DNA from 4 places in the Vibrio sp. A2-1 genome. Region 3 is predicted to be linked to each of the others. Evidence: predicted binding sites of a transcription regulator. Region 3 holds the regulator's gene; each other region holds the start of a gene.
The links. Region 3 encodes PurR, which represses purine synthesis genes. Its sites were predicted from a motif close to TNANGNAAACGTTTNCNTNA; they were not measured.
Positions count from the first base shown of each region.

Region 1: L3V33_RS10745 (NCS2 family permease) is a predicted target of PurR. The motif match lies at 6,328-6,347, and genes of this name have one in related genera.
Region 2: purM (phosphoribosylformylglycinamidine cyclo-ligase) is a predicted target of PurR. The motif match lies at 5,686-5,705, and genes of this name have one in related genera.
Region 4: metK (methionine adenosyltransferase) is a predicted target of PurR. The motif match lies at 5,955-5,974, and genes of this name have one in related genera.

Region 1 covers NZ_JAKKCO010000002.1:687,841-695,895, reverse strand. The annotation lists gene L3V33_RS10770 (adenosine deaminase) at 1-961, opposite strand, end outside; gene L3V33_RS10765 (DUF3622 domain-containing protein) at 1,315-1,632, shown strand; gene L3V33_RS10760 (succinylglutamate desuccinylase/aspartoacylase family protein) at 1,806-2,852, opposite strand; gene L3V33_RS10755 (DUF3332 domain-containing protein) at 3,124-3,663, shown strand; gene L3V33_RS10750 (aminoacyl-histidine dipeptidase) at 3,832-5,304, opposite strand; gene L3V33_RS10745 (NCS2 family permease) at 6,368-7,657, shown strand; gene tet(34) (oxytetracycline resistance phosphoribosyltransferase domain-containing protein Tet(34)) at 7,742-8,055, shown strand, end outside.
Region 2 covers NZ_JAKKCO010000002.1:585,569-593,623, reverse strand. The annotation lists gene fadE (acyl-CoA dehydrogenase FadE) at 1-1,819, opposite strand, end outside; gene lpcA (D-sedoheptulose 7-phosphate isomerase) at 2,147-2,722, shown strand; gene L3V33_RS10270 (class II glutamine amidotransferase) at 2,788-3,633, shown strand; gene purN (phosphoribosylglycinamide formyltransferase) at 3,775-4,461, opposite strand; gene purM (phosphoribosylformylglycinamidine cyclo-ligase) at 4,582-5,622, opposite strand; gene upp (uracil phosphoribosyltransferase) at 5,792-6,418, shown strand; gene L3V33_RS10250 (uracil-xanthine permease family protein) at 6,568-7,806, opposite strand.
Region 3 covers NZ_JAKKCO010000002.1:222,109-230,163, reverse strand. The annotation lists gene glgC (glucose-1-phosphate adenylyltransferase) at 1-644, shown strand, start outside; gene glgA (glycogen synthase GlgA) at 634-2,088, shown strand; gene L3V33_RS08695 (alpha/beta hydrolase) at 2,374-3,171, shown strand; gene L3V33_RS08690 (DUF2007 domain-containing protein) at 3,320-3,637, opposite strand; gene L3V33_RS08685 (TVP38/TMEM64 family protein) at 3,708-4,388, opposite strand; gene L3V33_RS08680 (TfoX/Sxy family DNA transformation protein) at 4,523-5,113, opposite strand; cyclic di-GMP riboswitch class I at 5,241-5,326, opposite strand; gene purR (HTH-type transcriptional repressor PurR) at 5,497-6,501, opposite strand; gene torD (molecular chaperone TorD) at 6,818-7,465, opposite strand; gene torR (two-component system response regulator TorR) at 7,750-8,055, shown strand, end outside.
Region 4 covers NZ_JAKKCO010000008.1:20,412-28,466, forward strand. The annotation lists gene rsmE (16S rRNA (uracil(1498)-N(3))-methyltransferase) at 1-439, opposite strand, end outside; gene L3V33_RS19410 (hypothetical protein) at 634-1,980, shown strand; gene L3V33_RS19415 (endonuclease) at 2,049-2,780, opposite strand; gene L3V33_RS19420 (SprT family zinc-dependent metalloprotease) at 2,878-3,378, opposite strand; gene L3V33_RS19425 (DUF2189 domain-containing protein) at 3,457-4,254, opposite strand; gene metK (methionine adenosyltransferase) at 4,623-5,777, opposite strand; gene tkt (transketolase) at 6,155-8,055, shown strand, end outside.

The DNA of each region.
Region 1 (8,055 bases), 470 kb from region 3:
CTTTGGCGTGAGGCGAGATGAAACTCGCTTCGACAGCATTAATACTGAATTGCGCTAATTCGTTTTTAGTCAGTGGATGAGCATTGGCGACGGCGAAGAAGTTATCATTCATATAGCCGCCGAAGTAAGCCGGATCATCGGAATTGATGGTGACGCACAACCCTTTTCTCAGCAACTCGACGATGTTGTGCTCTTGCATGGTGTCGAAGACCTTGAGCTTTGTATTCGACAACGGGCAAACGGTCAAAGGGATACGCTTCGCGGCTAACTTTTCCATTAACGCGTCATCGTCGATACAGCGAACGCCATGATCAATACGAGTAATGCCTAACAGACTTAATGCATCGATAATGTTTTGTGCTGGCCCTTCTTCTCCGGCATGTGCAACGGCCAAGAACCCTTGATTGATGGCCTCTTGAAATACGTGTTTAAACTTCTCTGGTGGGTTGCCTTGCTCTGATGAATCAAGTCCGACACCTATAATTTTGTCTTTGAAGGGAAGCGCTTGTTTTAGTGTTTCAAAAGCACTCTCTTCATCAAGATGTCGAAGAAAGCACATGATGAGTTGACTAGTAATATCGAGTTCGTGTTCGGCCTGTTGCAAAGCATGACTGATACCACTAACAACGGTTTCAAAAGCTACCCCACGTTCGGTATGAGTCTGCGGGTCAAAAAATATCTCGGTATGAATTACGTTGTCTTGCTGGCATTTCAGGAGGTAAGCCCAAGTTAGGTCATAGAAGTCTTGTTCATTAATCAGTACGTTAGCGCCTTGGTAATAGATATCGAGAAAGGATTGAAGATTGTGGAATTGGTATGCGTCTCTTACTTGGTCTGGGTTTTCAAAGGGAATTGAAATGTTATTACGCTTGGCGAGTTTGAACATTAGTTCAGGTTCTAGCGAGCCTTCAATATGCAAGTGCAGCTCAACTTTAGGTAAGTTTTTGATAAAGCTATCCATAGCAACTCCTTAGCTATTGTAATTATGGGCGGAGTAGGTGAGATGTTTTGATGGCGAGATCCGAGTACATAAGCTATCTCGTTTTTTATCTTTGTTTGAGCATAGTCTATTTCGTTGTGGCCGATAAAACTGGGCGTAAATTGGTGGCGAATCGAGAGTTACGAACCCATTGAAATCAGGCGCAAACGATTTGCAGCATTAGAGTGTGATCCGCTGCAAATATTTGCAGCAATATTCATTGATTTGTGCTCTAATACCGCGCTTACCAAGGGATGGTGTTAAAAGATGCTCACTTAGATGGAGTTATCAAAGTGACCGATCCCTTAATGATCTCCCTTAGGAAAATATAGAACATGTCTAAGAACAAAAAATTTGATATCCGCCTTACAGAAAAACGCAGCGGTTGGTGTGCAGAAATTACTCGTCAAGTAACGTCTCGCAGCACGACAGTATCTAAGCGTCAATCTGATTTTGAAACTGAAGCTCTAGCACAAGAGTGGGCTGAGAAAGAACTAGCATCTTTCATCTCAAACCAAGCTGAACGTAACGAGCGTAAATCAGAACAGCGTAAAGAGCGTGACGACCTACGTCACACTAAAGAGCTTAAAGCTGAGCAAGCACGTGAAGCACGCGCAAAAGCTCGTGAAGAAGAGCAAGAAGACGCTGAGTAATTCGGTGCACGATTAACTTATAGGTCCCTTAATTTTAAGATAAGGGACTTATAAAAAAAGCCCCAATATAGTCACCTATATTGGGGCTTTTTCGTTTGTGGAGTTCGTTTCTATTTTGCCTAAGAGCGACGGTTTTGATTTGTCGCTTTTAACGTCGAGCTATCAAGCTTTAATCAGTTGTTCAGCGCGGTTAACCAATCGTCTTCTGCTACTTCTTCAATGTAGCTTTCTACGGATTGGCCTACTTCTTCATCGTCTTGTTTGAAGTAAGCAATGTGGAACACCGCATCACCTTCATTCACCAGAGGCAGCGTTTGCTGACCAATCACGATACCACCTTTAGTCGTGATCACTTGCCCTTCTTCGTGCCCTAGAGGAGAGCTGATGTAAGCCAAAGTTTGTCCGGCTTCCACTTGTTCGCCAAGTCTTACCATATTACGCAAGATACCGTCTGATTCAGCGCGGATCCAACTGGTTGATTTACTGAGCACGGGTTCAGGTAGCTTTTTGCGGTTTGGACGCAGCATGCCAATTTCTTTCATTACTTGATGAACACCGAGGTAGCCTGCACGAATCGCTAAATGATCAAAACGCAGAGCCTCACCACCTTCGTACGTTAACACCGGAATGCCAAGCTTCTCGGCTTCGCTACGCAGTGAACCATCACGCAGAGGTGAATCAATGATGACTGGTGTTGCGAACGCTTTCGCAATACGTAGTGTTTCTGGGTTAGACAAGTTTGCACGAATTTGTGGCAGGTTCGTACGGTGAATCGCACCCGTGTGAAGATCCAGAATGTAATCACAGTGCTTCGCTACATTTTCAAAGAAAGTGTGTGCGATACGTGATGTCAGTGATCCTTTCTCACTGCCAGGGAAGCAACGGTTTAGGTCGCGACGGTCTGGTAGGTAACGAGACTTATGAATGAAGCCAAACACGTTAACGATCGGCACAACAATTAATGTCCCTTTTAGTTTATTGGGTTCAATTGCGTTCGTTAACTGTCGTGCAATCTCAACACCGTTTAACTCATCACCGTGGATAGCAGCGTTTACCATTAGTGTTGGGCCTGCTTGGCGACCGTGGATGATCTCAATCGGGATCGAAAGTGGAGAGTGCGTGTAAAGCTGAGCCGCTTGCAGTTCAATCTCTTTTCGTTGTCCTGGCTGAACAGTATAACCAAGTAATTCGAATGGTTGATTAGGTTTTAGTCTTGCCATTTAGGTTGTTCTCAACATAGTGATAATTCATTAACACGGAATGTAGCAATCGTTGATTTTTAGTACGAATCAATCGCTTTACGGTGACGACAAAACTTTTTTATGGAGGGGCTTTGGAATTGGTTTCTATTTTTTATTTACGATAACTGAGGGGGCTTTTATTTGTGATTTTCCTGACAATTTATTGATTTTAATCTGATAATTCTGGATGTGAGGGCTGTTATCATCCATCGCCATTTTTTGGCGGCCAAATTCATATATTGAGATAAAAATGAAAAAAACAATTACTAAGATCGTTGCACTGGCGGTGGTTTCTATCGCTCTATCTGGTTGTGTTGGTAGCAACGCAGTTACAGGTTACTTAATGAAGTTTAACGTGAAGGCTGTTGATAACCGTTACGCTCGTGGTGGTCTTAACATTCTGTTAGCTCCAGCTTACGGTTTAACTGTTGCTGCGGATTACTTGGTATTCAACTCACTAGAGTTCTGGACGGGTAGCAACCCACTAACAGGTGCTCCGCACATCTTTGATACTAAGACTGATACTTACCTTGATATCAACGATCAGCTTGATAAGTCACTGACTGAAGCGCCAGTAGGCCCGATCACGAGTGCCGATATGATTGAGAAAGGTCAAATGCAGCAGATCGACGAAAACACTATCCAAATGGACATCACTTACCAGTCTGGTGAGCGTGCGACGTTAATCGGTGTTCGTGATGGCGAGATGGTGACGTACTTCATCGACGGCGAAGTCGTGGCACAAACTTCAATTGATGAGCTAGAAAGCTACGCGGCTTCACGCGCTTAATTATTTAGTCACAAGTAGCAGTGACAAAGATTAGATACAAAAACAGGTACTCATTGAGTACCTGTTTTATTTTGTTCTTAATAAACGGTGTTTACTGAAAAGTGCTATTTATTGAAGAGCTCATTTATTGGAAAACACCATTTACTGAAAAACACATAGCTAATCGATTTATGCTTTTTCTGGGATCGCAGCAAGTAATGCAACCATTTGGTTCCAAAACAATTCAACAGTATCGATCTTCACTTTCTCATCAGGAGAGTGTGGGAACTTGATCGTTGGGCCGAAAGAAACCATATCCATGTTCGGATAAGGTTCTTTGAACAGACCACACTCAAGGCCAGCATGGATAACCATAATGTTTGGCTTGTGACCGTAGATGCCTTCGTACATGTCGCGGAAGATATGCATGATCTCTGAATCTGCGTCTGGTTTCCAACCTGGGTAAGCACCAGAGAACGCGATGTTAGCGCCTGCTAGTTCAGCAACAGAGTGAAGCATACTTTCTACTTGGCTACGACCAGAGTCGATAAGAGAACGGATCAAGCAAAGTACTGTGATTGAATTTTCTTCCGTTGTGATAACACCTACGTTTAGAGACGTTTCAACAACACCTTCAATCTCGTCACTCATACGAATCACGCCATTTGGACATGCGTTAAGTGCCGCGATAAAGCGAGCTTGGTCTGCTGATGCTAGTGTGCCCATTTCAACTGAAGCTTCTTCGTTGAAGGTCACGATGCTGTCTTCAACTTTACCTAGCTCTGTTGAAAGCAGCTCTGTGTAGTAGTTGTATAGCGAAGCCAGTTTTTCTTGGTTTACAGCAGGAACCGCAACCGTTACGAAACCTTCACGAGGGATCGCATTACGAAGGCTACCACCTTTGAATTCTACGATGCGAAGGTCTAGCTCTTTTGCGTGACCCGCTAGGAAGCGAGCAATCAGTTTGTTTGCGTTTGCACGACCGGTGTGGATGTCACAACCAGAGTGACCGCCTTTTAGGCCTTTTAGCGTTAGCTTGCGTGTTACGAAGTCAGCTGGAATCGCATTACGTGCAATTTCAAATGTCATTGCGCCGTCGATACCGCCCGCACAACCCATGTACACTTCGCCTTCTTGCTCTGAGTCAGTATTAAGAAGGATATCACCTTCTAACCAACCGGCTTCAAGACCGAACGCACCAGTCATGCCTGCTTCTTCATCTACAGTGAGTAGAACTTCGATAGGACCGTGTTGGATTTCGTTCGAAGCAAGAACTGCTAAGCAAGAAGCCATGCCCATGCCGTTATCAGCACCAAGCGTTGTGCCTTTTGCTGTAACCCATTCGCCATCGATGTATGGTTGGATTGGATCTTTTGTAAAGTCGTGATCAGTGTCTTCGTTCTTTTGTGGAACCATATCGATGTGAGCTTGTAGCACGACACCTTTTTTGTTTTCCATACCCGGCGTTGCTGGCTTTTTGATGAATACGTTGCCTGTTGGGTCGCGACGTACATCTAGGCCTTGCTCTGTTGCCCACGCAATAATGTTTTGAGCAAGCTCCTCTTCATGTTTCGAAGGGTGCGGGATTGAACAAATTTTATCGAAAAACTGCCAAATAGGGGCAGGGGACAATTTACTGATCTCAGAATGGAATTCAGACACGGATGACTCCTTTTTTATTTGATAACCATATATTTAGGATTTCTATAGGTAAAAACTTAGAATAAAAATCTAAAATATGGGTCTGTTTTGATGGCAACAGCATACCACTTGAGCGTTTTGACGAGTAGCGGTTATAAACCTCAAATACCTCAAATTTTGAAAGCGATCTTGTCCACCTGATCATAATTAAGAGACTTGATGCTTATAAATGGCGCAGGCAAACGTTTGTTTAATTCTATTCTGTAATTTAATTACAGAAATAGGTTTTAAAAATAACCATAATTGGCCGAAAGTGTGACGTATAGCAAAAAATACTTGTAATCTTTTTTCTTTAGGGTATATTAATAACCAACTTCTGAGATGAAGAGTAAATGCTCAAAGGATGAGTCCGTTTTATCGCCTCCAAGGAACCGAGAAATCAAATTCGTTTTTTATTGATTTATTAAGGTGATAGTTATGAAAGGTTTACCATCTGCAATGTTCTGGATTAACAGCTCTGTTTACACTAGCAACTTTGCATACCCTACAAGCTTTGGTTACTAATACCGTAAGCATGTAACTCGAACAGTTTTGTTCACCCCTATATATTGGAATTCTTTTACAGCCCTTTTGGTTGACAGATTCTACCGCCACTCAGTTTTGAGTGGCGTTTTTTTGCCTGCTACTTTTCCAAACCGCTTTCGCTTGTCACTTTCTTTGCTGTTCTGAGTGGTTGTTTTTTAAACGCCAAAATGTCAATTTGCGTCTTATTACTGATCCTGTTGAAAAATACACAACTCTTGTGGGTTTAAATTGAGAATATGATGGCTACATTCTCAATGGAAATAACCGATGGTTGAAAAAATAACCAAGTAATCTCATCGCCTTTATTTTGATTAAACTATTGTTTTTAATCATTATTATTTTTGTTATTTCTCGTTTTTAATCGCTTTGTTTCATACGGCATTCTGATAAATATCGATTAGAGCCTTAATTCTATCTGGAATTTGTTATTTGATAACTTTATAATCCACAGCCAATCGTTTACGCAACCGTTTACTTTTTACCCTTATAGGATTCGATAATGTTCGAAAAGCTATTCAAACTCAGTGAAAATGGCACCAATGTGCGCACTGAAATCATCGCAGGTCTAACAACCTTCCTAACAATGGCTTACATTATTTTTGTAAACCCAATGATTCTAGCTGATGCTGGTATGGACCATGGCGCTGTATTTGTAGCAACCTGTTTAGCGGCTGCTATTGGCTGTTTCATCATGGGCTTTGTTGCTAACTACCCAATTGCTCAAGCTCCAGGCATGGGTTTGAACGCATTCTTTACCTACGCTGTTGTAATGGGTATGGGTTATACATGGCAAGTTGCTCTAGCAGCGGTTTTCGTATCAGGCGTGATCTTCATCTTCTTAAGTATCTTTAAGATTCGTGAATGGATTATCAACTCGATCCCTATGTCTCTGCGTGTTGGTATCTCTGCTGGTATCGGCCTTTTCCTAGCGTTTATCGCGCTTAGCAATGCAGGCATCGTTGTTTCTAACCCAGCGACTAAAGTTTCACTGGGTGACATTACCGCGATTGCTCCTATCTTAGGCGCGCTTGGTTTCTTCATTACTATTGCTCTTGTTCACCGTGGTGTGAAAGGCGCAGTAATGATCGCGATTCTCGCTATCACAGCGATTGGTATTGCGATCGGTGACGTTCAATACGGCGGCATCATGTCGACACCACCAAGCCTTGCACCTACATTCATGCAGCTTGATTTTTCTGCTGTATTTGAAATCGGTATGATTTCAGTTGTATTCGCATTCTTGTTCGTCGATTTGTTCGATACAGCGGGTACTCTGGTTGGTGTTGCAACGAAAGCAAACCTAATCAAAGAAGACGGTAAACTACCGCGCTTGAACAAAGCACTGCTTGCTGACTCTACAGCAACATCTATTGGTGCATTGCTAGGTACATCAAACACAACTTCTTATGTTGAGAGTGTTGCGGGTGTTGCTGAAGGCGGTCGTACAGGTCTAACTGCTGTTGTTGTTGGTATCTTATTCCTACTGGCTCTTTTCTTCTCGCCACTTGCAGGTATGATTCCGGCTTACGCAACATCAGGTGCACTTTTCTATGTAGCAATTCTGATGATGTCTGGACTAGTTGGCATTGATTGGCGTGATCTTACGGAAGCCGCACCAGTCGTGGTAACATGTCTGCTTATGCCGCTGACGTACTCTATCGCTGAGGGTATCTCACTAGGTTTCATCGCTTACGCTGCAATTAAGCTGCTAAGTGGTAAAGGTCGCGACGTTTCACCTGCGGTATGGGTAATGTCCGTTATCTTTATTCTTAAATACATTTTCGCTTAATCGTCTAGATTTCTGCTTAATCGCTGAAGAGGCTATGTTTGAAATAGCCTCTAATAACATGACAAAATTATTAGGTTTTATACTATGAGCAACAAATTCATTATCACTTGGGACAACATGCAGACTTACTGCCGTCAACTTGCTGAAAAGCAAATGCCAGCAGAGCAGTGGAAAGGCATCTGGGCGGTAAGCCGTGGTGGTTTGGTTCCTGGTGCAATCTTGGCTCGTGAGCTAGGTATTCGTCACGTAGATACGATTTGTATTTCTAGCTACGACCACGATCACCAGCGCGATATGACTGTAGTTAAAGCACCTGAAGGTGATGGTGAAGGCTTCTTAATCGTTGAAGATCTTGTTGATAGTGGTGACACTGCACGCAAGCTTCGCGAAATGTACCC
Region 2 (8,055 bases), 360 kb from region 3:
CCAAAACGGCCATTGAAATGTCAGAAAGTAGCGCTAAGTTGGCACTGTAGCGGTTCAATTTTTGGTAGTAGCGTTGAGTCTGTTTGTCCGCTTTATTAGATGGTGTTGGCGTGTCTGAGCCTCGACCATCAGTTAAACCAAACCACAAACTGCGGACTAGGTTGCTCATCGTAAAGCTAACGTGTCCTGCTAACGCTGAATCAAACTTATCCAGTGCATCGCTACTTTCAGAATAAGCGGCTTCCATTTCATTCAGTACGTAAGGATGACAACGAATTGCACCTTGACCATAGATGATCATCGAACGAGTTAGGATGTTGGCACCTTCCACGGTTATCGCGATTGGCGCGCCTTGGTAGCTACGAGCTAAGAAGTTTGATGGACCTAAGCAAATGCCTTTACCACCGACGATATCCATCGCATCGATGATGCTGCGTTGGCCACGGTGAGTACAGTGGTACTTCACAATTGCTGAGATAACCGAAGGCTTTTCGCCAAGATCGATACCTGCAACCGTTAGGTTACTTGCCGCATCCATTACGTAGGCATTACCTGCTAGGCGTGCAAGCGGCTCTTCAACTCCTTCCATACGACCAATAGGTTGTTTGAACTGGCGACGAATACGAGCGTAAGCACCGGTTGCCAGCGCAGCCGATTTAATGCCGCCCGTTGAGTTTGAAGGCAGTGTGATACCACGACCAACAGATAGACACTCAACCAGCATACGCCAGCCTTGTCCGGCCATCTTCTGGCCACCAATGATGAAATCGATAGGAACGAAGAGATCATCACCTTGGGTTGGGCCATTTTGGAACGGTACGTTAAGTGGGGAGTGACGATTACCAATCTTCACGCCTTTTAAATCTGTAGGGATAAGCGCGCAAGTGATACCGAGCTCTTGCTTGTCACCAAGTAGGCCGTCTGGATCTCGTAATTTAAACGCAAGTCCCAATACTGTTGCGACAGGTGCAAGGGTAATGTAGCGCTTGTTCCAAGTGAGGCGCATGCCTAAGACTTCTTCGCCTTGCCATTCGCCTTTACATACAATGCCGTAATCAGGGATTGAGCCTGCATCTGAGCCAGCTTCCGGGCTAGTTAGGGCAAAACAAGGGATCTCTTTACCTTCCGCTAAACGGGGTAGGTAGTGGTTTCTTTGTTCTTCTGTACCGTAGTGCTGCAATAGCTCACCGGGGCCTAACGAGTTAGGTACGCCAACGGTTGATGACAATACGCTAGAAACGCCTGTTAGCTTCTGTAGTACTAAAGACTGAGCGTAAGCCGAGAACTCTAAACCGCCATATTTTTTCTTGATGATCATTGCGAAGAATTTATGGTCTTTCAGGTATTGCCATACTTCTGGTGGCAAATCAGCCAGCTCATGCGTTACTTGGTAATCATTGACCATTTCACACACTGTATTTACTGGACCATCTAAAAATGCTTGCTCAGCTTCAGACAGCTTCGGGTCAGCGATGTTTTGAAGTTTCTTCCATTCAGGCTTGCCTTTGAACAGCTCTGCTTCCCACCACACAGTACCCGCTTCTAATGCTTCCTTTTCTGTCTGAGACATTGCAGGCAGTACTTTTTTAAACAAAGAAAGCGCTTTTTGACTGATGATGGTCTGACGAATTGCCGGTACAGCAAAAATCGCAATGGCTAAGAGATAACAAAGCCAGCCAGTGACAGCTACGCCGCCAAACAGTGTTAATGCTACCATTGTGCCGGTTAATACGATTAATGCGCGTACTAGGCTAACTCTATGGTAAAGACAGACGCTTAAGACTGCTGTCATGCCGAGTAGGGAGAGCAATATGTTCATGATCGATTTCCTTTTCAGAGATCACTTATTGTTATTAAGTTTAGGTAAGAGGTCTAACCAGTCAAGTGTAAACAAAATATTAAATATTTGTAAAACTCTAAAGTGGATAAAAAGTGATCTCAATAGAGTTAAAGTTCTAATTGTGAGAGGTTGGTGGCGAATATTTGGGCGGATCGGCAGCGACAGGCTAATAAAGGTGGCAATCTTTGGGCTTAAGTGTCGACACTATTTCATGTTTGTGGGTAAACTCAGTGATAAAGAGGGGGAAACCCCCAGTTCTCATTTCGCGCACTTTAAGTTGCGTCAAAAAAATAAGAGATAAGCCTTATGTACCATGACCTAATCAAAAGTGAATTGAACGAAGCTGCTGACGTTCTTAACAAGTTCTTGAGTGATGACCATAACATTGCCCAAATTGAAGCTGCCGCAAAACTGATTGCAGATTCATTTAAGCAAGAGGGTAAAGTACTTTCTTGTGGTAACGGTGGCTCACACTGTGATGCGATGCACTTCGCGGAAGAGCTTACTGGCCGATACCGTGAAAATCGTCCAGGTTACGCTGGTATTGCGATTTCAGATCCTAGCCATTTATCTTGTGTAAGTAACGACTTTGGCTACGACCACGTATTTTCTCGTTATGTAGAAGCGGTAGGCCGTAAGGGTGACGTGTTGTTTGGTTTATCGACTTCTGGTAACTCTGCCAACATTTTAAAAGCGATTGAAGCTGCTCAAGCTAAAGGCATGAAAACCATTGCGCTAACCGGTAAAGATGGCGGTAAAATGGCAGGTTGTGCCGATATCGAAATTCGAGTTCCACATTTTGGTTACGCTGACCGCATCCAAGAGATTCACATTAAGATCATCCACATTGTGATTCAGCTTGTTGAAAAAGAAATGGAATAATAGTTTTAAAGACATTTGGGGCCCAACTTAGGCTCCATTGGTTTTGATAGGGAGTAGATTAAACCATGTGTGAATTGCTCGGTATGAGCGCGAATGTGCCAACTGATATTTGTTTTAGCTTTACTGGTCTTATGCAGCGTGGAGGCAATACCGGCCCGCACCGCGATGGCTGGGGTATTACTTTCTATGAAGGAAAGGGTTTCCGTACGTTTAAAGATCCTAACCCTAGTTGTGAATCCAAGATCGCTGAGTTGGTTCAAAACTACCCAATTAAAAGTCAAGCTGTTGTCAGTCATATCCGTCAAGCTAATCGTGGTGGCGTTAATCTAGAAAATACTCACCCATTTACCCGTGAGCTTTGGGGACGATACTGGACCTTCGCCCATAATGGCCAATTAACGGATTACGATGATCTGGTTAGTGGTCGTTTCAGACCGGTCGGTGAGACGGACAGTGAACTTTCTTTCTGTTGGTTAGTGAAACAATTAGAAGATCGTTTTCCTGAACCACCACAAGACATGGAAGGTATGTTTCGCTTTGTCGCTGAGTGTTGTGATCAGCTAAGAGAGAAAGGCGTCTTCAACATGTTACTCAGTGATGGTGAGTACGTGATGACCTACTGTACGAATCATTTGTACTGGATAACAAGACGCGCGCCTTTTGGCAATGCGAGCCTGATTGATGAAGATGTTGAGATAAACTTCCAAGAAGAGACCACGCCGAATGATGTGGTCACGGTGGTAGCAACTCAGCCTCTAACATGCAATGAAGAGTGGTTTAGAATGAAGCCGGGCGAATATGCGTTGTTTCATTTTGGTGAGCTGATCGGCAATAACCATAAAGCCTTGGAAGATGTTGCTTATGCACCTAAAAAGGTTGCAAGCCAAGCACCAACTGAGCCATTGAGCTAAACGTTCCGAATAGTATCATTTTTGATCCGAACATAAGAAAGGCCGCTTACTGAACCAATAAGTCAATAAGCGGCCTTTTTATTTTCTGATTTTTAAGGGCTTGCTCTTTAGTGATTTACTTTGCGAGAATAGCTATACGAATTACTCTTCTGCGTAACCGTGTTTGCCTAATATTTTACCGTCTAAGACGGCTTGCCCGTTTACCATCGATAAACGATCTTCGGCAAACCATTTACAGACCATAGGGTAAATGCAGTGTTCTTGGGTGAGCACTCGGCTTGCTAATATGTCAGCATCATCATCTTTAAATACTGGCACCTTAGCCTGTAAGATCACTGGGCCACCATCGAGCTCTTCGGTAACAAAGTGGACGCTGGTGCCATGCTCTTTGTCCTTTGCATCAATAGCACGCTGGTGGGTGTGGAGCCCAGGATACTTAGGTAATAGAGAAGGGTGGATATTGATCATTTTCCCCGCGTAATGACGAACAAACTCTGAACTCAGAATGCGCATGTAGCCAGCGAGTACAATCAGGTCGGGTTGGTAAGCATCGATCTGAACCATCAATTCATGATCAAACTCTTCACGCGAGTTAAATTCTTTTGGATTCACCGAGTGAGCGTCAACACCTGCTGATTTTGCACGCTCTAGACCAAAAGCATCCGCTTTATTTGAGAAGACGGCCTTAACAGAGGCGTCAATCGTGTGGCTGTCACAGGCATCCAAAATTGCCTGCAAGTTACTTCCGCTTCCTGAGATTAAAACGACGATGTTTTTCTTCGAGTGACTGTTATTCATAGAATGGCTGTTCTTCATAGAGTGGGTCATGCGATTGGTTAACTGAAGTATTTACAATGTACTTACATAAACTAAGGTTTTCTGCGGGCTAAATAGCAAAATGAGGACCATAAGGTCCTCATTGATTAACTAAGTAAGCGAACGCATCACTTATTTGATTTCAACTTGCTCTTCGCCAGTTTCAGCGTTAGCAATTTCACCGATAACCCAAGCGTTTTCGCCTTCAGCTTTCAGCAGTTCAACAGCAGCGTCTGCTTGACCTTTAGGTAGAGCAACAACAAGGCCAACACCACAGTTGAAAGTGCGGTACATTTCAAATGTTTCCACGTTGCCTTTCTCTTGTAGCCAGCTGAAGATAGCAGGCCATTCCCAGCTCTTGCCATCAATCACTGCTTTAGTGCCTTCAGGAAGTACGCGTGGGATGTTTTCCCAGAAACCACCACCTGTGATGTGCGAGATAGCATGAATGTCATGCTCAGCAATCATCTTAAGTGCCGATTTGATGTAAATCTTAGTCGGTTCTAGTAGGTGCTCACCAATAGTGCGACCTTCTAGTTCTTCACTCTTATCAGCACCAGAAACTTCTAGAACTTTACGAATTAAAGAGTAACCGTTTGAGTGTGGACCACTTGAACCAACAGCGATAAGTGCGTCGCCTGCAGCTACTTTAGTGCCATCGATGATGTCAGCTTTTTCTACGACACCAACACAGAAGCCAGCAACATCGTAGTCATCGCCTTCGTACATGCCAGGCATTTCAGCCGTTTCACCACCGATTAGTGCACAGCCAGCTTGAACACAACCTTCAGCGATACCAGAAACAACGTCTGCAGCTGTATCTACATCTAGCTTACCTGTTGCGTAGTAGTCTAGGAAGAATAACGGCTCACCACCTTGAACGATTAAGTCGTTCACACACATTGCCACTAGATCGATACCAATGGTGTCGTGTTTTTTCAGATCCAAAGCAAGGCGAAGTTTAGTACCAACACCATCAGTACCTGAAACAAGTACCGGCTCTTTGTATTTCGTTGGAAGTTCACATAGGGCGCCAAAGCCACCAATACCGCCCATTACTTCAGGGCGACGAGTGCGTTTAACAGCACCTTTGATACGGTCTACTAGTGCATTACCTGCGTCGATATCAACACCAGCGTCTTTGTAGCTTAGAGAAGAAGTATTACCACTCACGGGATAGTCCTCGAACTTAAGTTGGATGTGAAAACGGCGCTATTCTAACAGGGCTTGATTACCAAGAGCAAACGTTTGCGCGGTTTTTTTTATTAGAATAAAGATTCTGAAATAACCCCACAGTTCGTGTATAATCTACAGGTTTGTTTAAATATTGCCGGAGTTGGAAATGAAAGTTGTTGAAGTGAAACACCCGCTAGTAAAACATAAAATTGGCCTGATGCGTGAAGGTGACATTAGCACTAAGCGTTTTCGTGAGCTAGCGACAGAAGTGGGTAGCCTTCTAACATACGAAGCGACATCAGATTTTGAAACTGAGCGTGTGACGATTAACGGTTGGAACGGTCCAGTAGAAGTTGACCAAATTAAAGGTAAAAAAGTAACGGTAGTGCCAATTCTACGTGCTGGTCTAGGCATGATGGACGGCGTTCTTGAGCACATCCCAAGTGCACGTATCAGCGTTGTTGGTATCTACCGTGACGAAGAAACGCTTGAGCCAGTACCATACTTTAACAAGCTTGCATCTAACATCGATGAGCGTATTGCTCTAGTGGTAGATCCAATGCTTGCGACAGGTGGTTCTATGATCGCGACTATCGACCTTATGAAAGAGAAAGGTTGTAAGCACTTTAAGATTCTTGTGCTTGTTGCTGCTCCTGAAGGTATCGCTGCTCTAGAAAAAGCGCACCCAGATGTTGAGCTGTACACGGCTGCAATCGATGAGAAGCTAAACGACAAGGGCTACATTGTTCCTGGTCTTGGCGATGCTGGTGATAAGATCTTCGGTACTAAGTAATTCAGTTTCGGTTTAAATTAATTCAAAGAGTTTTAAATTTAACTGAACCTGCTTAATTAGCCGTATAAATAAAAGGGAGAGCATTCGATGCTCTCCCTTTTTTGATCTTGTTAGGTTGTGATTTTTTTGAATCCAGCCTTACCGATAAATTAATCGATTTGAGCTTTGTCTACTACGGTGTTGTCGCCTAATTCTTCTGGAAGGACTAGGTTAAGTAGGATTGCCACTATGCCACATAAGCTTACGCCCTGTAGGCTAAAGTCACCGATGCCAAATGCCATGCCGCCAATACCGAAGACTAACGTAATACCCACAATCACAAGGTTGCGTGATTTATGTAGGTCTACTTTATTCTGAATTAGAGTATTCAAGCCTACCGTCGCGATTGAACCAAACAGTAGAATCATGATGCCGCCCATCACAGGAACAGGAATCGTTTGAAGTAGCGCGCCTAGCTTACCGACCAATGCAAGAACAATCGCTGTTACCGCAGCCCAAGTCATGATCACTGGGTTGAATGCTTTGGTCAGCATTACTGCACCTGTTACTTCACTGTACGTAGTGTTTGGTGGAGCGCCCAGCATTGAAGCGGCAATTGTTGCCACACCGTCACCAGTAATAGTGCGGTGTAAACCTGGCTTCTTAAGGTAGTCTTTGCCGGTAACGTTCGAGATAGCAAGCATGTCGCCCACGTGCTCAACAGCAGGTGCAATCGCAACAAACACCATAAAGAAGATCGCGTTGATGTTGAACTCTGGCGCGGTGAAGTTAGGTAGAGCTAACCAAGCAGCTTGAGCAACTGGAGTGAAATCAACGACACCGTAAACCAAGCTTGTGATGTAACCCGCGACAATGCCACCAAAGATAGGCAGCAGTTTAAGGAAGCCTTTCGAGAACACACTGATGACAATCGTCACGAGCAATGAAATAGATGAAATCCACAATGCTGCGTCTGCATCGATAAGCTGAACCGCACCATCGCCTGTTTTACCTAGCGCCATGTTTACCGCAACAGGCGCAAGACCTAAACCGATCACCATGATCACAGGGCCAACCACGACGGGTGGAAGCAGCTTATGGATGAAGGCTACACCACGCACTTTAATCAACGCACCCATTAATACATACACAACACCGGCTGCCATTAGGCCGCCCATGGTTGCGCCAACACCCCAAGTTTGAATACCAAACATGATAGGGGCGATGAATGCAAAAGAAGATGCTAAGAAGATTGGCACTGAACGGCGTGTAATAAGTTGGAATAAAAGGGTACCGATACCTGCGCCAAAGAGTGCAACGTTGGGATCAAGTCCTGTTAGTAGCGGCACCAGTACAAGCGCACCAAACGCTACAAACAGCATTTGCGCACCTTGCAGAGCATTTTTCATGTTATGTCCTTAAAAATGGTCGTTATATGAAAAGCGAAAAATAAAATTCGCGGGATTCTATCACTTAGCAATCGATTGCCACACCAAATAGATCAAATTTATTTATCTTAGTGATATTTTATATCCATCCTCGCCCGAAAAACTCAGTTTATAAGTGAGCGATTTATCATGGCCAGGTGATATTTTAAGGTTATTAAACACAGTGGGCGCTATCGACCTTGCCCCTCAATCCATAGTTGCTTATCATCT
Region 3 (8,055 bases):
TCGTTTCAATGGGCAACTACGTATTCGAAGCGAAAGAACTTTTTGCTGAACTAACGGAAGATGCAGATAAACCTGAATCTTCACATGACTTCGGGAAAGACATTATTCCAAACATGTTCCCACGCGGTGATGTGTTTGTTTATGATTTCAGCACCAACCGTATTACTGGTGAGAAAGAAGAAGTTTACTGGCGCGATGTAGGTACGATTGATGCGTACTGGCAAGCACATATGGACCTTCTTAAGAAAGATGCACCATTCTCGCTATACAACCGTAAATGGCCTCTACACACTTACTATCCGCCACTACCACCAGCGACGTTTACTGACTCGGCTAATGGTCGAATTCAGATCATTGATAGCCTTGTGTGTAGCGGTAGTTACGTACGTGGTTCGCGTATTGAAAAGAGTGTATTAGGCTTCCGCAGTAATATCGCATCAGCGTGTGATATTAGTGAGAGTATTTTATTAGGTGATGTGAAGGTGGGCGAGGGTTGTATACTTCGTCGCGTTATCATTGATAAAGATGCAGACATCGCACCGGGCACTCAAATTGGTGTAAACCTGACAGAAGACAAAAAGCATTACCACGTATCTGACGATGGTGTAGTTGTAATTTCTAAAGGAGCGCGAGTTGGTTACTAAAACTCTCTCGGTACTTTTTGTAGCGTCTGAAGTTGAAGGCTTGATTAAAAGTGGTGGCTTGGCTGATGTAGCCAAGGCACTGCCGAAAGCGTTACAAACACTCGAACAGGACGTTCGAGTGACTATCCCCGCGTATAGAAACATTCCAAACATTGATGCAGCCGAAGTCATTTTATCGACCGAGCTCGATCATTGGCCTCATACCGCTTACCAAGTCAAAAAACTGAGTGTAGAAGGTGTTCAAGTTTTTGGTATCGAATGTGCCAAATATTTCGACCGTCCAGAAATGTACGCAGAAAATAATCAAGCTTACGCAGATAACGGAGAGCGTTTCTCGTTCTTCAGTGCAGCCTGCCTTGATATGCTTCCTAAGCTTGCCTTCCAACCTGATATCATTCATGCAAATGACTGGCATACAGGCTTTGTTCCTTTTTTGCTTAAGTCACGTTATCAACAACATGATTTCTTTGAAAATACGCGCAGTGTTATCTCAATTCACAACGCAGTTTTCAAAGGTGTGTTCGCATACGATGAACTGCAATTTCTACCAGAAATGCATAGCTACAATGTGCCTGAAGCTTCAGTGAGTGACACGCATGTCACAATGCTGAGAGCCGGCGTGATGTGTGCTGATAAGGTGAACGCAGTCAGTCCAACGTATGCCGAGGAGCTGAAAACGGAATTAGGCAGTCACGGTATGGCAGCAGAATTCCAGTACAGATCCGCGGATCTTTTTGGCATTTTGAATGGTTGTGATTACGGAGCTTGGAACCCGGAAACGGACGCTTTCCTTCCTCGTAAATTCAAAGCGACAAAGCACAGCATGGTTCGTGGGAAGTCAGCTTGTAAGCAAAAATTGCAACAAGATGTTGGCCTCCCCGTCACCGATTGTGCGGTTTATGGCATGGTTTGTCGTTTGACTAATCAGAAAGGTGTTCATTACTTACTGCCTATCATCGAACAGTTTTTGAAAAACGATCTTCAGATCGTGATTGTCGGTACTGGTGATCCAGTTTTAGCGAGTCAGCTGAAAGAGCTGTCGGCACTTCACTCAGATAAGTTCTCGTTTGTAGAAGCGTATAATAATGAGCTTGCGCACTTAGTTGAAGCGGGTTCTGATTTCTTCTTGATGCCTTCGGAGTTCGAACCTTGTGGCTTAAACCAAATCTACAGCATGGCTTACGGTACGTTACCGATTGTTCGCTCTGTGGGCGGTTTAAAAGACAGTGTGAATGATTACGATCAGAATCCCGAGATAGCGACCGGCTTTGCTTTTGAAGAGCCAACACCGCAAGCGTTACTGGCAGTATTGCATCGTTCATTACTACTTTATGCACAAAATCCCGCTGAAATTAAGCGTGTTCAGCTTTACGCGATGCAACAAGACTTTAGTTGGGAAGATGCGGCAAAAGAATATCTTACGATGTACTATTCTGCATTTTAACGTGCTGAATTAGCTGTAAAATAAGCTGATGTATAACAACTGAACTTAATAGTAGAAGGCGCTCTGATAGTAGAGTGCCTTTTTGTTTTCTGGTCAGGTCACATCACGTTTAGGAAGAGAAAACTTGCAAACTCATTTTAGTCAGGTAGAAAAGGTGGGGTAGGTATTCACATGATTAATGTTAGGTTTGACACTATTATCACTTAAATTTCTTGATTGCGTGATATCCTTAGCCATCGCCTTGTGATGAGGCAGAGCTCCATTCCAATAATTAAAGCGATAGGTATGTCTGAGAGTTTACTATTTCATAAAACATTTACTCACCCTACGAGCGATGAGTGGGTTGTATTTGTGCATGGCGCAGGAGGCAGTTCCTCCATTTGGTTTAAGCAGATCAAAGCGTATAAACAGCACTTCAACTTGCTTCTCATTGATTTGAGAGGGCATGGTAAATCAGACAACATCCTCAAAGAGCTGATTTCGAATCGTTATACGTTCAAAGCGGTAACGCTCGATATTCTTAAGGTGTTAGACCATCTGAAAATCCGTTCTGCACACTTTGTAGGCATGTCTTTGGGCACGATTATTGTCCGTAATGTCGCAGAGCTAGCGGCTGGTCGAGTACGTTCAATGGTGCTAGGTGGTGCCGTGACCAAACTCAACACTCGCTCTCAAGTCTTAATCAAGTTGGGTAACTTGAGTAAGCACATCATTCCTTATATGTGGTTATACAGCCTTTTTGCTTACGTTGTGATGCCACAAAAAAGCCAAAAAGAATCACGTCACCTGTTTATCCGCGAAGCTAAAAAGCTGTGCCAAAAAGAGTTTAAACGCTGGTTTATCCTTACGGCTGATGTGAACCCATTGATGAAGTACTTCAAAGACCGAGAGTTGCCGATTCCAACTTTGTATTTGATGGGCGAGCGCGACTACATGTTCATCAAGCCAGTAAAAGAAATGGTAGAGGCGCATAAGTCGAGCGAGCTAGTAGAAATTCCGAATTGTGGACACGTATGTAACGTAGAAAACCCTGAAGAATTCAATCAACGATCTATCGCTTTTATTCAAAAGCAAATTCAGTGATTATCTCGATTCTTCATCAGAACAGACGCTCGAATAGAATTGAGACAAAAACGGGAAGCTAATTTTAGCTTCCCGTTTTTATTTGGAGGAGGTATCTGACCGAGTGGTTATAAAAGGCCGTTGGAGCCACTTTACCTTTCAAAACCTGCTATTCAGGTGAAGCAGCACCGCACTGCCAACAAGAACCGAATTGTGCTTCGTTGACTTCATGACATTCTGCGCAACGCCACTCTTCATAAATGATCGAATCTTGCTGTTTCTGGTAGTCATTAACAACTGCCCGGGCTTTGCTCGCCAACTCTGGCTCATATAACCATACGTAAGGGTCAGTTTCTTCGGTAAATGGGATTTCCCCTTTCAAACCGAATAACCCTTCACCACGAACTTCACACGCAATATTCACACTTTCTAGTAATCCACAAATGATGTGGGCTTCTGTCGGATTCGATGCACTGAAGATTTTCATTGAGATAGAACCTTATCTGGCTATATGCGTTATTTAGCTATTATAGGTACACGTTATTCAGTTATATACGTTATTCAGCCACAGGTGCTGAGCGAAATTTATTCATCAACCATTTAGCAATGATTGGGAATACACCCAGTAAGGCAAATGACAATAGTACTGAAGGGGACACGATACCCGAAAGTGAATCAATTTCCGCGAGTTGAGTACCAGCATTCAAGAAAACAGCGGTACCCGGTAACATCCCTATTTGACTCGTGATGTAGTAACGACTCACGGATATCGGTGTTAGACCCATCAACAGATTGATAAGGAAAAATGGGAATACAGGAATCAGACGCAGAGAAAACAAGTAAAATGCTCCGTCTTTTTCAACGCCCTTGTTAATCGTTGCTAATTTGTCACCAAATTTGGTTTGGATCCAGTCACGTAAAAGGTAGCGGCTACTTAGAAATGCGAGGGTTGCACCAATGGCACTGGCGAAAGAGACCAGCAGCAAACTATTCCAGAAACCAAATAGCGCAGCTCCTAACAGGGTCACAACAGCAGCACCAGGAATTGAGAAAGCAGTAATCATTACATATGCGACAAAATAGATAGCAGCGGCAGCAATGAAGTTGCTATCAATGTAGTCATTTAAAACGGCTTGTTGGGCCTTGGCATTTTCAAGCGTTAGGTATTGGCCGAAATTGACGCCTAACAAGACGATGGTTACGACCAACACAATACCCAATATCATTTTCTTACTCATTGATACTTCCTCTAAATTTTCAATGTATACCATTAGTATAGATAGACAGGCAAAGCATAGATTAACTTTCAGCAGATATAAAAAAAGCCGCAGTAAATGCGGCTTAGTTATATAGATAATTTGCACTGACAATGTTAATTGACGCGATTGATAAGCTCTTCACGACGCTGCTGCGGTATAACAGACCAATGTGTGCCATTGATCGCGCCTTCTAACGCCCAAAGTAGTTCAATACTGACAGAAGACGCATGTGATTCTTTGATGGCGTTAAATGCGTTTACAGAGCCAGATTCATATAAACGTTCTACGGAATCGATCCCTGCTTTTTTCAACATACGCTCAGTGGCGAGTCGAAGGTTGGGCAGATCTTTGAGTCGAGTAGGCTTAGCTGAAGATTGCTCAGCTTTTTCTTCTTTAGCAAAACCCAGAGACGTCGTTGCAAGCTGCAAGATTTTCTCTTGGTCTTGCCACAGGCCTTCGGGTAAAGCGAAATATTTAGTAACGACAGGGAAACCACGTTTTTTGTAGACGTACGGTTGAAACCCTTGTTGTTCGAACTGTTTCGTTGTGCATTTGTCTGCTCGTATGTGCAGCTGGTCATTTACAACCAGAGCAAACATAGTGTCATCAGCAAAAAGACCGAAGCCACCAAACATCGAGCGTGATTTTATTTTTCCTAGGGATTCAAATAATTTCATTGAATCCTTTAGTATCGGTTTATCCATGTTATTTATCTCGGTGTATTTGAACTACGCCACCAAATAAGCAGGTCCGAGAGATTAGCAAAATGTTGCAATTAAATTGTCAATTAGCCGTAAATTACTAAATTATTAGTAGTTACTGCATTTTGCCATCGGTAACCCCGCTACCATACCAACGAGTGGTTTAGGCCGGAAGCTTTGCGTCTCACTCTTTCAAGTGATTTGCCCTGTGCGTGACTGATTGAATAGAATAAAGTTTTTGTTGAATGAGGCTCACACTTGTTATTTCAAAATGTGATATTGCTTCAATTAATGATCTTTCCAGTATGATACCAGGTTCATTCATGTTGTTGATAAAAAAAGCGCACCTAAAGGTGCGCTTAATTATATTAAACTGAATTTATCAATTAATTTAACGTTTTAACTGTGCTTCGCTCAACAATTTCAGGGTGCATTTCGAACACACGCTTTTCATGGTCTTTATCTTTGATGCGTTCTAACAAAATTTCGAAAGCGTTCTTACCAACACGACGTTTGGGTTGGTGAACCGTTGTTAACGGCGGAGAGAAGTATTCAGCCAACTCGATGTTGTCATAGCCGATCACTGAAATATCTTCAGGGATACGAATTCCTTTCTCTTGCAATCTGCTCATTAGGCCGAGTGCCATCGTGTCGTTAAAACAGAATACGGCCGTTGGGCGATCTACCATCTTAATGATTTTCTCTGCAGCAAGAACCGCAGTATCACACTCGAAGTTACCTTCAATGATCATGTTATCATCGGTAGCAATCTTAGCTTCGTTGAGTGCGCGTTTGTAACCCGCGATGCGTTCAACACATGCCGCTTTGTCTAAGTGGCCACTTAAACAAGCAATCTTGGAGTGACCGTGCTCAATGAGGTATTTGGTCGCTAGGTAACCACCTTCCTCAGAGTTGTCGATGATCTTATCTGCTTGAGAACTCTCAGGGCCCCAATCCATAATCACTTTAGGAATGTCAGCGTGACGGTCTAACATGCCTCTTAGCTCTTCAGTTAGGTCAGAACACATAACTAAGATGCCATCTACACGTTTCTCTGCAAGCATTCGAATGTAGTCACGTTGCTTCTCATAGATACCGCCCGTATTACACAGAATCAAAGTGTAACCTTGACGGTAGCAGTAGCTTTCAACACCATCGATAACTTCAGAGAAGAATAGGTTAGTTGATTGAGTAACTAGCATGCCGATAGTGCGGGTTGTATTGCACTTCAAACTACGAGCAACGGCACTTGGTGCATAGTTCAGTTCGTCTACGGCTTTATTTACTTTTTCTTGCGTCGCTTCTGCAACAAAGCGAGTTTTGTTGATTACGTGAGAAACGGTTGTTGTTGATACGCCTGCTAAGCGAGCGACATCTTTTATAGTGGCCATGGTTTTATCCTATTAGAAGCTACTTTCCCAAAGTACGGAATGAAGTAGCCGTTAAGCTACCTAACTAAGAGCTTAAATTTGTAGGGCTCTTTGGGTACTAAAGTGCTAAAAAACAAAAAACCGCTATTGAGCGGCTTGTCTTAACACCGAAATGCTCAAAACTATAATAAGCATAGCATTTCGTGAATGTTTCATATTTTATCGTTTGCGGTCACAATTTTAGACTGACTAGAAATTACTCGCAATAAAATTCACCCGGAAATCCGGGTGAATTGTCACATTCTTCTGAATTTATTTAACGAGTCATCCAATAAGCTTATTCACCAGCGAGGTATTGGGTGTCCAATTTACAGAATGCAAGTAGCAGAGATGAGACTGATGCGTAGAAACCGAATTCGTCAACGTCATGACATTTAACGTTGAACTTTGGTACCCAAGTAAGAAGTTGTTGCTCGATAAATTGCTGTTGAACAATGAACGATTTCTCTAGCTCTTCTTCAAGTTCCGTTTCATTAGAACGGATGATCAAGTTGCCAAGGAAGTCGAGTGCGATAGCGATGTGGTCAGCTGGTTCTTTTAGGTCTTGGTTCACCACTAAGTTGTGCTTGGCCATGATCTCTTCCATATCTTTTGCTGGCTTATCATTCAAAAGGCCAGTCTCACCGATATACATAGAAGCGTAAGGAAGTGCGCCATGCTTATCTGTTTTTAAGAATAAGTCACAGAAGTCAGCAGACAATTCTAGTTGAGCATCCTCACGCGTTTGTAGGCGGTTTAGCGCATCCACTAGGCTATCGATCGCCGGCTTTAGTGTTTCATTTTCGCCTAAACCAGTTAGGAAAGAACGAATTTCAACAGAGTGGTAGTGATCGAGTTCTTCTTGAGTGAGCTCTTTAGCGAATAAGCTTGATAGCCACCAGTATATTTCTGCTCTTTGCTCGTTGAACGCTTTCGTATCTTTCATTTCTTAGATCCTGATTTAGTCTTGTGGTGTTACTTATATGCATCTTGAAGTTACTTGTGCAAAGCACACCAAGGCTGAATAACAAGGTTATTTGCGAAACGCAAAGTTACTCGTTAGTAGTAATGCCTATATTGAATTGCGATGGACGATAAATAGCAAGGTTTAAGATTGTCTTGTATCAAAAAAGATCCATGTTTCTGGCTTTTATCTTGTGTACCACTAGAATTGTTACGAGTTATGAATAGAATAGTCACTGAAACTATTAAATAAGAAAAGTGGTGTAGATGAGCTATCACGTATTAGTCGTAGAAGATGATGTGGTAACCCGCAGTAAACTGGTCGGATACTTCCAGAACGAAGGTTACACAGTAAGCGAAGCGGAAAGCGGCGCTCAAATGAGAAACGTGTTAGAAGATAATAACGTTGACCTCATTATGCTGGACATCAACTTACCAGGCGAAGATGGATTGATGCTAACTCGCGAATTACGCAGTCAATCAGACATTGGAATTATTTTAGTTACTGGACGCACGGATAGCATCGACAAAATCGTTGGCCTTGAAATGGGCGCTGACGATTACGTTACTAAA
Region 4 (8,055 bases), on a different contig from region 3:
CCGTATTACGGCCAGATTGTTCACATGCCGCGATAGCAATCTTTTGCCACTGCGCGAGCTTTTTCTCGAAGCGTTTAGTATCAAGCTTAACTCCACAGCGCTCTGAAATAAGGGGGGTAATGGTGTTCACACCAAGCTCAACCGATTTCTGAATCGTGAATTCCATTTTGTCGCCACGTGAAATCACTTGGCCTAAATGTAAGTCTAACGGAGATTCGCTGCTGCGCTCGATACGTTCAGTAACATTAACTGTGACGTTCTTTTTTGATACTTCAGCAATTGTCGCAGGGAATTCAGCGCCACTGCCATCAAATAGAAGAACATCTTGACCTTCTTTCATACGAAGGACTCGACCAACATGACCCGTGGCATCTTCGCCTAAAGCGAGTGAACCTAACTGATGAATGCGTTCTGGGTGATGGATACGAGGGATTCTCATGCTGGTAAACCTATAAATAGTGTCATTTGGGTATTTTGTCTCTGCCTAACATGGATGCTAAGTAAGGAAAAAACAAGTAGCGAACAAAAATAGGCGAGAGATCTTATCCTTATGATTTAGAGTTTGAAATTTATAAAGCCAATAAATACAATTCAACCGATTGAATATAAATATAATTAATAAAGGCTTTATCTATGTTTTGTATGAAAAGACGTTCTATTTTAACGTGTGCAGTCAGTAGCTTACTCTTGGCGGGTTGTGGTGGTGGATCGGATTCATCTTCCGATGTTCCTGCTAGTATCGTGTCACCTAATGTGAACGGAACGCCAAGTTTAGCGTCTGTTTCGACTTACCAAACTTCGAGTATGTCGAAGGATATTGAAGAATGTTCAAAAGCATTTTTAGTGAATAGCTCTTGTGATTTATCGGTAATAAAGCCTCTTGGGGTTAACCAAGTAAATGTGACAATTGAGCAGATTCAAGAAAGGTTAGTAGTGTCCCATCAGTGGATGGCCGACAGTTTTATCGAAGCATTAAAAGAAATTAATGACCAAGATTTACTGAATCTTTTTAAGCCATTGAACAGCATTGTGATCAGTTATGATATTCGCCCATCATTTTACACAACGTCTACAGCATCTATGTATATAGACCCTAAGTATGTATGGCGCAATAAAAGCGAGTGGGATTCTATTCATAAGCAAGAAGATTATCGAAATGGTTTTCAAACAGAGTTTAAATTCGATAAAGCTCAGCGCTATATTCATGAAGCAACAAATGACTATATCTCTTATTCAAATACCTATACCCCGTTAAGGAATGAATCGAGAGAAGCGAATCATATTGCTCCTGGTTTATTTAGGCTCCTTTCTCATGAACTTGCACACGCGAATGATTTCTTGCAAGAGCACGACCTGACTCAAATCCCTTCTTATGGGGATATCACTAACTATATTCATCCGTTAAAAAAATTAAATCACGAGCTTATTGAAAGGGATCCTTTAACTTCAAACCTGCTGAATAAAGCGGCTCAAATTGCCTTTCAAGGTGAATCAATGACAAACGAAATTAGACGACTTACAGGAGAGGTTGCCGGGGATGCATTTGAAGCCGATAAAGCAGCGGCATTCTACTCTTACTCAAGTCCTGCTGAAGATGTGGCTATGCTCTTTGAAGCTTACATGATGTACAAAAAGTACCGCGCTTTGTCTGATGTCGCTTTTCTTAGTATTCCACAAATAGAAGATTATTCATGTAACGACTGGAAAGTGCAGTGGGGCCAACGTTCTCGTTTATCTGATAATGATGTTCAAGATCGAGCCGTGTTTGTTGCTAGTGGTATATTGGGTAAATCAGAGTTGACGATTAGAGCTGAATTGGCTTCTCTTCCTGCCGCTCCTGAAATGTTAAGTGTTGGGCAAGGTTGGTGTGCAAGTCAGAAATTGATGGACGTAAACCCTGAGGCGCGCTCCGTTATTTCGGCGGCTTCAATGACAGGTTTTAGTGAGAATACTCGTTATCTAGAAGACTTAGAAAACTAAACTTAATAATAGAGCATTAAAAGTGATTATGGCCCTGTGTGACAAGGGCCTTTTTATCTTGCTGGCTATTATTTACAGCTTTCAAATACAAATTGGTTGTGATTCCCCTGGATGGCATGGATTCGCTCATCACGGGTACATTCCCACTTATCGACAGGGAATTGCTTGTTCCACGCCATCATCAGGTTAGTCTGCTGCTTAGATAGCTTGAAACCATACTCTTGGCTCATATAAAGATAAGTCCGTGCGATAGAACCTTTTGCTCTGTCTGGCGGCATAACTTTACGCTGCTTGAAGTTGACCTGCATTTCACACTGACCATAGCTCACGCCATTCATTCCATTCCACTGACTGAAATTGTAATTGGATCGATCACCATTAACCTCGCCAATTGCCGGAGTCAGGTTGTGAAGATCGGCTTCCATCGATTTAAATATTTTGTCATTGCGAGTGCAGTTCTTACGTCCGCCATCTTGCCAGCACTGACGCTGGTGGCCAAATTGCCAAGCTGGAACTACGTGTTCCCACTCAATGCGGGAAGCGCGCTTTTGTTGTTTTCTCACTTGATAACCACAGCCGTCGAGGTCGGGGATACCTTTCTTTTTGTCTTTCCAAGTAATGTCACAACCACAATAAAATGAAGTCGGATGATCGAGATAAATCTTCACTGCTTCTTTTTTAGCTTTAGAGAATGAGCTTGGTGGAGCGGCGAAAACGCTTTGGGTTACCAGTAGGCCAAATACTATTGATAGGCAAAATGGCACCGATAGGCCAAATACTTTTGGAGAGGTTTTTTGCATAGAAAAAGACTGATGAAAGTATGGTAAACAACAGTCTAGCACTCAAATGTTAGTTCACTCTATTACATTTATTCGCGTTACCTTGTGAGCTTAAGACTTAGCTCAATTGAAGGCCGGTAAAAGCTAAGGTTTGCTGGCATTGTTGGCAACGATACGTTGATTGGTTACGGATGACTTTGTTGTGTCTTCTAATCGACAGGGGATAAGTAGTGCAATCACAGCGGTACTCAAAGGTTTTTCCCTGAACTGAGGTGATCTCCAAGCTGTGGGTGGTTCTGGCCGGTACATTGAATACCTTTTCCATCACGTATTTCCACTCATTCCCGTGGGGCCTAACTCGTCCGAAGACCTGATGTGTGATCAGATGTGCGAGTTCATGAGTCACGACTTCACTAATAAAGGCGTCTTCATTTTCGCTGAATAGTACTTGGTTGAGTTTTATCTCGTTTAACTGGAGGTAGGCTTTTCCCGCTGCCTTTCCTCTTAACTTGTAAGTGACGGTTGGGCATGGAAATTCACGAGAAAAATGTTGATTAGCAATAGTTAGGCATTCGCCCAGTTTTTTATTTACTCGATGTTGTTGCGGGGTGTAAGACAAGCGTTGTTAACTCCAAAAAAAGCCTCAGCGTTTAAGCTAAGGCCTCATCATAACATTGCTCATCGATCGTGAAACGATTTAAACGTGATGTTTCTTTTTGATGACTTCGTGGTAAGCATGCCATGTTCCGTAACCAAGTAATGGCATCGTTACAATCATACCCACACCGTAGGTCGCGAAGCCGACTAAGATACCAGTACCAATGATACCAGCCCAAACGACCATCGCAGGGATGTTTGATTTAACAGCGTTGAAGCTAGTAAAAATCGCACTCATTACATCTACACGTCTCTCCATCATTAGTGGAATTGAAAATGCTGAGATACTAAATATCAGGCTCGCGATAACAAAACCAATCACAGACCCTGTAATTAAGAAGGGAGCAAATTCGGTCAATGGTGCACCTTGTACTGAAGGGTAAAGTGCGTGCAATAATGCAGCGATACGCATCCAGAATATCATCGCGACCATTAATACAATCGCAAACGCCCATTGGTGGGTTGAGTTCCGTGTGATGGCTTTCATTGAGTGGAACAAACTTGGGGAATGTCCTTTCTCTCTTTCCCAGCTTGCGTCATATAGGCCTAGAGCAAGAAAGGGTCCTATCAACATATAGACTATCAAGCTTGGCATGACGACTAGGTGTGTTCCTTGCCATTGGACTAGTTGCACGATGGCGATGGCCGCAGCCATGAAACACAATCCGTAAAATGCGCTGATTATTGGCATTTTCACTAAGTCATGCAGTGCAAGCGATAACCAGTGGAATGGGGCGGATATGCTTACTTGGTTACAAGGAATGGTGCGAGCGTAATCCTGATCGCTGACCTTGTGTTTCTTATCGTTTAGTTCGGATGGGTGCACGGTACGAGGCATAGATCCCCCTAGTTAAATAACGTCCTAGTTATAATTCCACAAGGCTCTGAAGTATCGCTTACGAGAGCGTTATGGTGTTGAGCTAAACTGCTCTTTGTCATCCCAGTTATTGTTCTTGCGTACATTTAACGAGCGTTATCAGACTGAATTAATTTAAGTTAAATGTGAGCTTGATCGCCTAGGAGTTACCTTAACTATTGTCAGTAGTGCTAGAAAACACAAATTATCAGCGGATTTTTATACTAAGTGGTTAACGGTAAAGAAGACTTGGACAGGGTGTTCTAGCAGGGGAAGGTTTGGTAAGTACATAAAAATAAAGCCCTTACTAAGAAGTAAGGGCTTTAAATAAACAAATCGCAGTGGCTAAATTATTTTAGGCCAGCGAAGTCCGCAAGGATTGCTGCTTTGTCCGTCGCTTCCCAAGGGAACTCTTCACGACCGAAGTGGCCGTATGCAGCAGTCTGCTTGTAGATAGGCTGAAGAAGGTTCAGCATCTCTTGAAGACCGTATGGACGTAGGTCGAAGTTTTGACGAACTGCTTCAATGATGATTTCGTGAGCTACTTTCTCAGTACCAAACGTTTCAACCATGATAGATGTTGGATCTGCAACACCGATAGCGTAAGACAGTTGAATCTCACAACGGTCAGCCATGCCAGCAGCAACGATGTTTTTCGCAACGTAACGCGCTGCGTAAGCTGCAGAACGGTCAACTTTTGATGGATCTTTACCAGAAAATGCACCGCCACCGTGACGAGCTGCGCCGCCGTAGGTATCAACGATGATCTTACGACCTGTTAGACCACAGTCACCCATTGGGCCACCGATTACGAAACGGCCGGTTGGGTTGATGAAGAAGTTAGTGTCTTTATTGATCCACTCAGCAGGAAGTACTGGCTTGATGATCTCTTCCATTACCGCTTCACGTAGGTCAGGTGTTGTTACTGAATCACAGTGTTGAGTTGAAAGAACAACTGCGTCGATACCAACAATCTTACCTTGGTCGTATTGGAACGTAACTTGAGATTTCGCATCTGGACGAAGGAAGTCAAGCTTGCCGCTCTTACGTACTTCAGCTTGCTTCTTAACAAGAAGGTGAGAGTAAGTAATTGGAGCTGGCATTAGGATTGGTGTTTCGTTAGTCGCGTAACCAAACATGATACCTTGGTCGCCTGCGCCTTGATCTTTAGGATCGGCTTTATCAACACCTTGGTTGATGTCTGGAGACTGCTTACCAATTGTGTTTAGTACAGCACAAGAGTCTGCGTCAAAGCCCATATCAGAATGAACGTAACCAATTTCACGAACTGTTTCACGAGTGATTTCTTCGATATCAACCCATGCAGACGTTGTTACTTCACCGCCAACCATAACCATGCCGGTTTTTACGTAAGTCTCACAAGCAACACGTGCTTTTGGATCTTGTTCCAAGATGGCATCAAGAACAGCATCAGAGATTTGGTCTGCAATTTTATCTGGATGGCCTTCTGAAACAGATTCAGAAGTGAATAGGTGCTTAGCCATGAGAGCTCCACTTTTAGTTTAGTTTTTAGTTGCAAATAGTTAAATGCAAATAATTTTAGGCGTCGCAAGCTAGGAAGCGCCGCCATTAAATACAGTATATTTTGTAGGTGTTTCTACATCTAGACGGCTATTCTAAATTCCAGCGGTCGAATTACAAGCTCTTTTTTATGATATGTCATAACTAATCGTTTGCGTATCGGTCGAGATAACACATTGCTAAGTGATGTAAATGTTCGAAAATTGCGAAAAGTGACCGTTAAAATGCCAGTAAAACGTTTGCAGTCGCTAAAGTCGTTTGAGAGAATACCCGCGCTAATAAAAATGAAAACTTTAGCATCAATCTATTTTTTAAATCGCTTATGTACTCAGGAGCAGACATGCCTTCTCGTAAAGATCTAGCCAATGCAATTCGCGCACTTAGCATGGATGGCGTTCAACAAGCAAATTCAGGCCACCCTGGCGCACCTATGGGTATGGCTGACATCGCTGAAGTTCTTTGGCGTGGTCACTTGAACCACAACCCAGCAAACCCAGAGTGGGCTGACCGCGACCGTTTTATTCTGTCTAACGGGCATGGTTCAATGTTGATTTACTCTCTGCTTCATCTTGCAGGTTACGAGCTTTCAATTGAAGACCTTAAGAACTTCCGTCAACTGCACTCCAAGACTCCTGGTCACCCAGAGTACGGTTACGCTCCTGGTATCGAAACAACGACTGGTCCTCTAGGTCAAGGCATCACTAACGCTGTTGGTATGGCGATGGCTGAGAAAGCATTGGCTGCACAGTTCAACAAAGAAGGCCACGACATCGTCGATCACTTCACTTATGCATTCATGGGTGATGGTTGTCTGATGGAAGGTATCTCTCACGAAGCATGTTCTTTAGCAGGTACGCTAGGTCTTGGTAAGCTGGTTGCTTTCTGGGATGACAACGGCATCTCTATCGATGGCGAAGTTGAAGGTTGGTTCTCTGACGATACACCTAAGCGTTTTGAAGCTTACGGCTGGCACGTAATCCCGGCCGTTGATGGTCACGACTCTGATGCTATCAACGCGGCTATCGAAGCAGCTAAAACGGATCCTCGTCCAACGCTTATCTGTACTAAAACTATTATCGGTTTTGGTTCTCCAAACAAAGCGGGTACGCACGACTGTCACGGTGCTCCACTAGGCGCTGATGAAATCACAGCAACTAAAGCGGCACTTGGTTGGGAACACGGTCCTTTCGAAATTCCAGCTGATATCGCAGCTGAGTGGAATGCGAAAGAAGCGGGCGCAGCGAAAGAAGCGGCTTGGAATGCTAAGTTTGACGCATACGCAGCGGCTCACCCAGAGCTAGCAGCAGAATTTAAACGTCGTACTAACGGCGAGCTTCCAGCTGAATGGGAAGAGAAAGCAAACGCAATCATTGCTGACCTTCAAGCTAACCCAGCAAACATCGCATCACGTAAAGCATCTCAAAATGCGCTAGAAGCGTTCGGCGCTATGCTACCTGAATTCATGGGCGGCTCTGCTGACCTTGCGCCTTCTAACCTGACTATGTGGTCTGGTTCTAAGTCTCTTGAAGCGAACGATTTCTCAGGTAACTACATCCACTACGGTGTACGTGAATTCGGTATGACGGCTATCATGAACGGTATCGCTCTGCACGGTGGTTTCGTACCATACGGTGCAACGTTCTTAATGTTCATGGAATACGCGCGTAACGCAATGCGTATGGCGGCTCTGATGAAAATTCAGAACATTCAAGTTTACACGCACGATTCTATCGGCCTAGGCGAAGATGGTCCTACTCACCAACCGGTTGAGCAGATCGCATCTCTACGTCTGACTCCAAACATGAGCACATGGCGCCCATGTGACCAAGTTGAGTCTGCTGTTGCTTGGAAACTGGCAATCGAGCGTAAAGATGGTCCTTCTGCACTTATCTTCTCTCGTCAAAACCTTGCACAACAAGATCGTGACGCTGAGCAAGTAGCTAACATCGCTAAGGGTGGTTACATCCTGAAAGATTGTGCTGGCAAGCCAGAGCTAATCATCATTGCAACGGGTTCTGAAGTTGAGCTAGCGGTTAGCGCAGCTGCTGAACTAACAGCTGAAGGTAAAGCGGTACGCGTAGTCTCTATGCCTGCAACTGACGCATTCGACAAGCAAGACGCTGAATACCGTGAGTCTGTACTTCCAGCTGACGTAACAGTACGTATTGCTGTAGAAGCTGGCATCGCTGACTTCTGGTACAAGTACGTTGGCTTCGGTGGCAAGATCATCGGCATGACAAC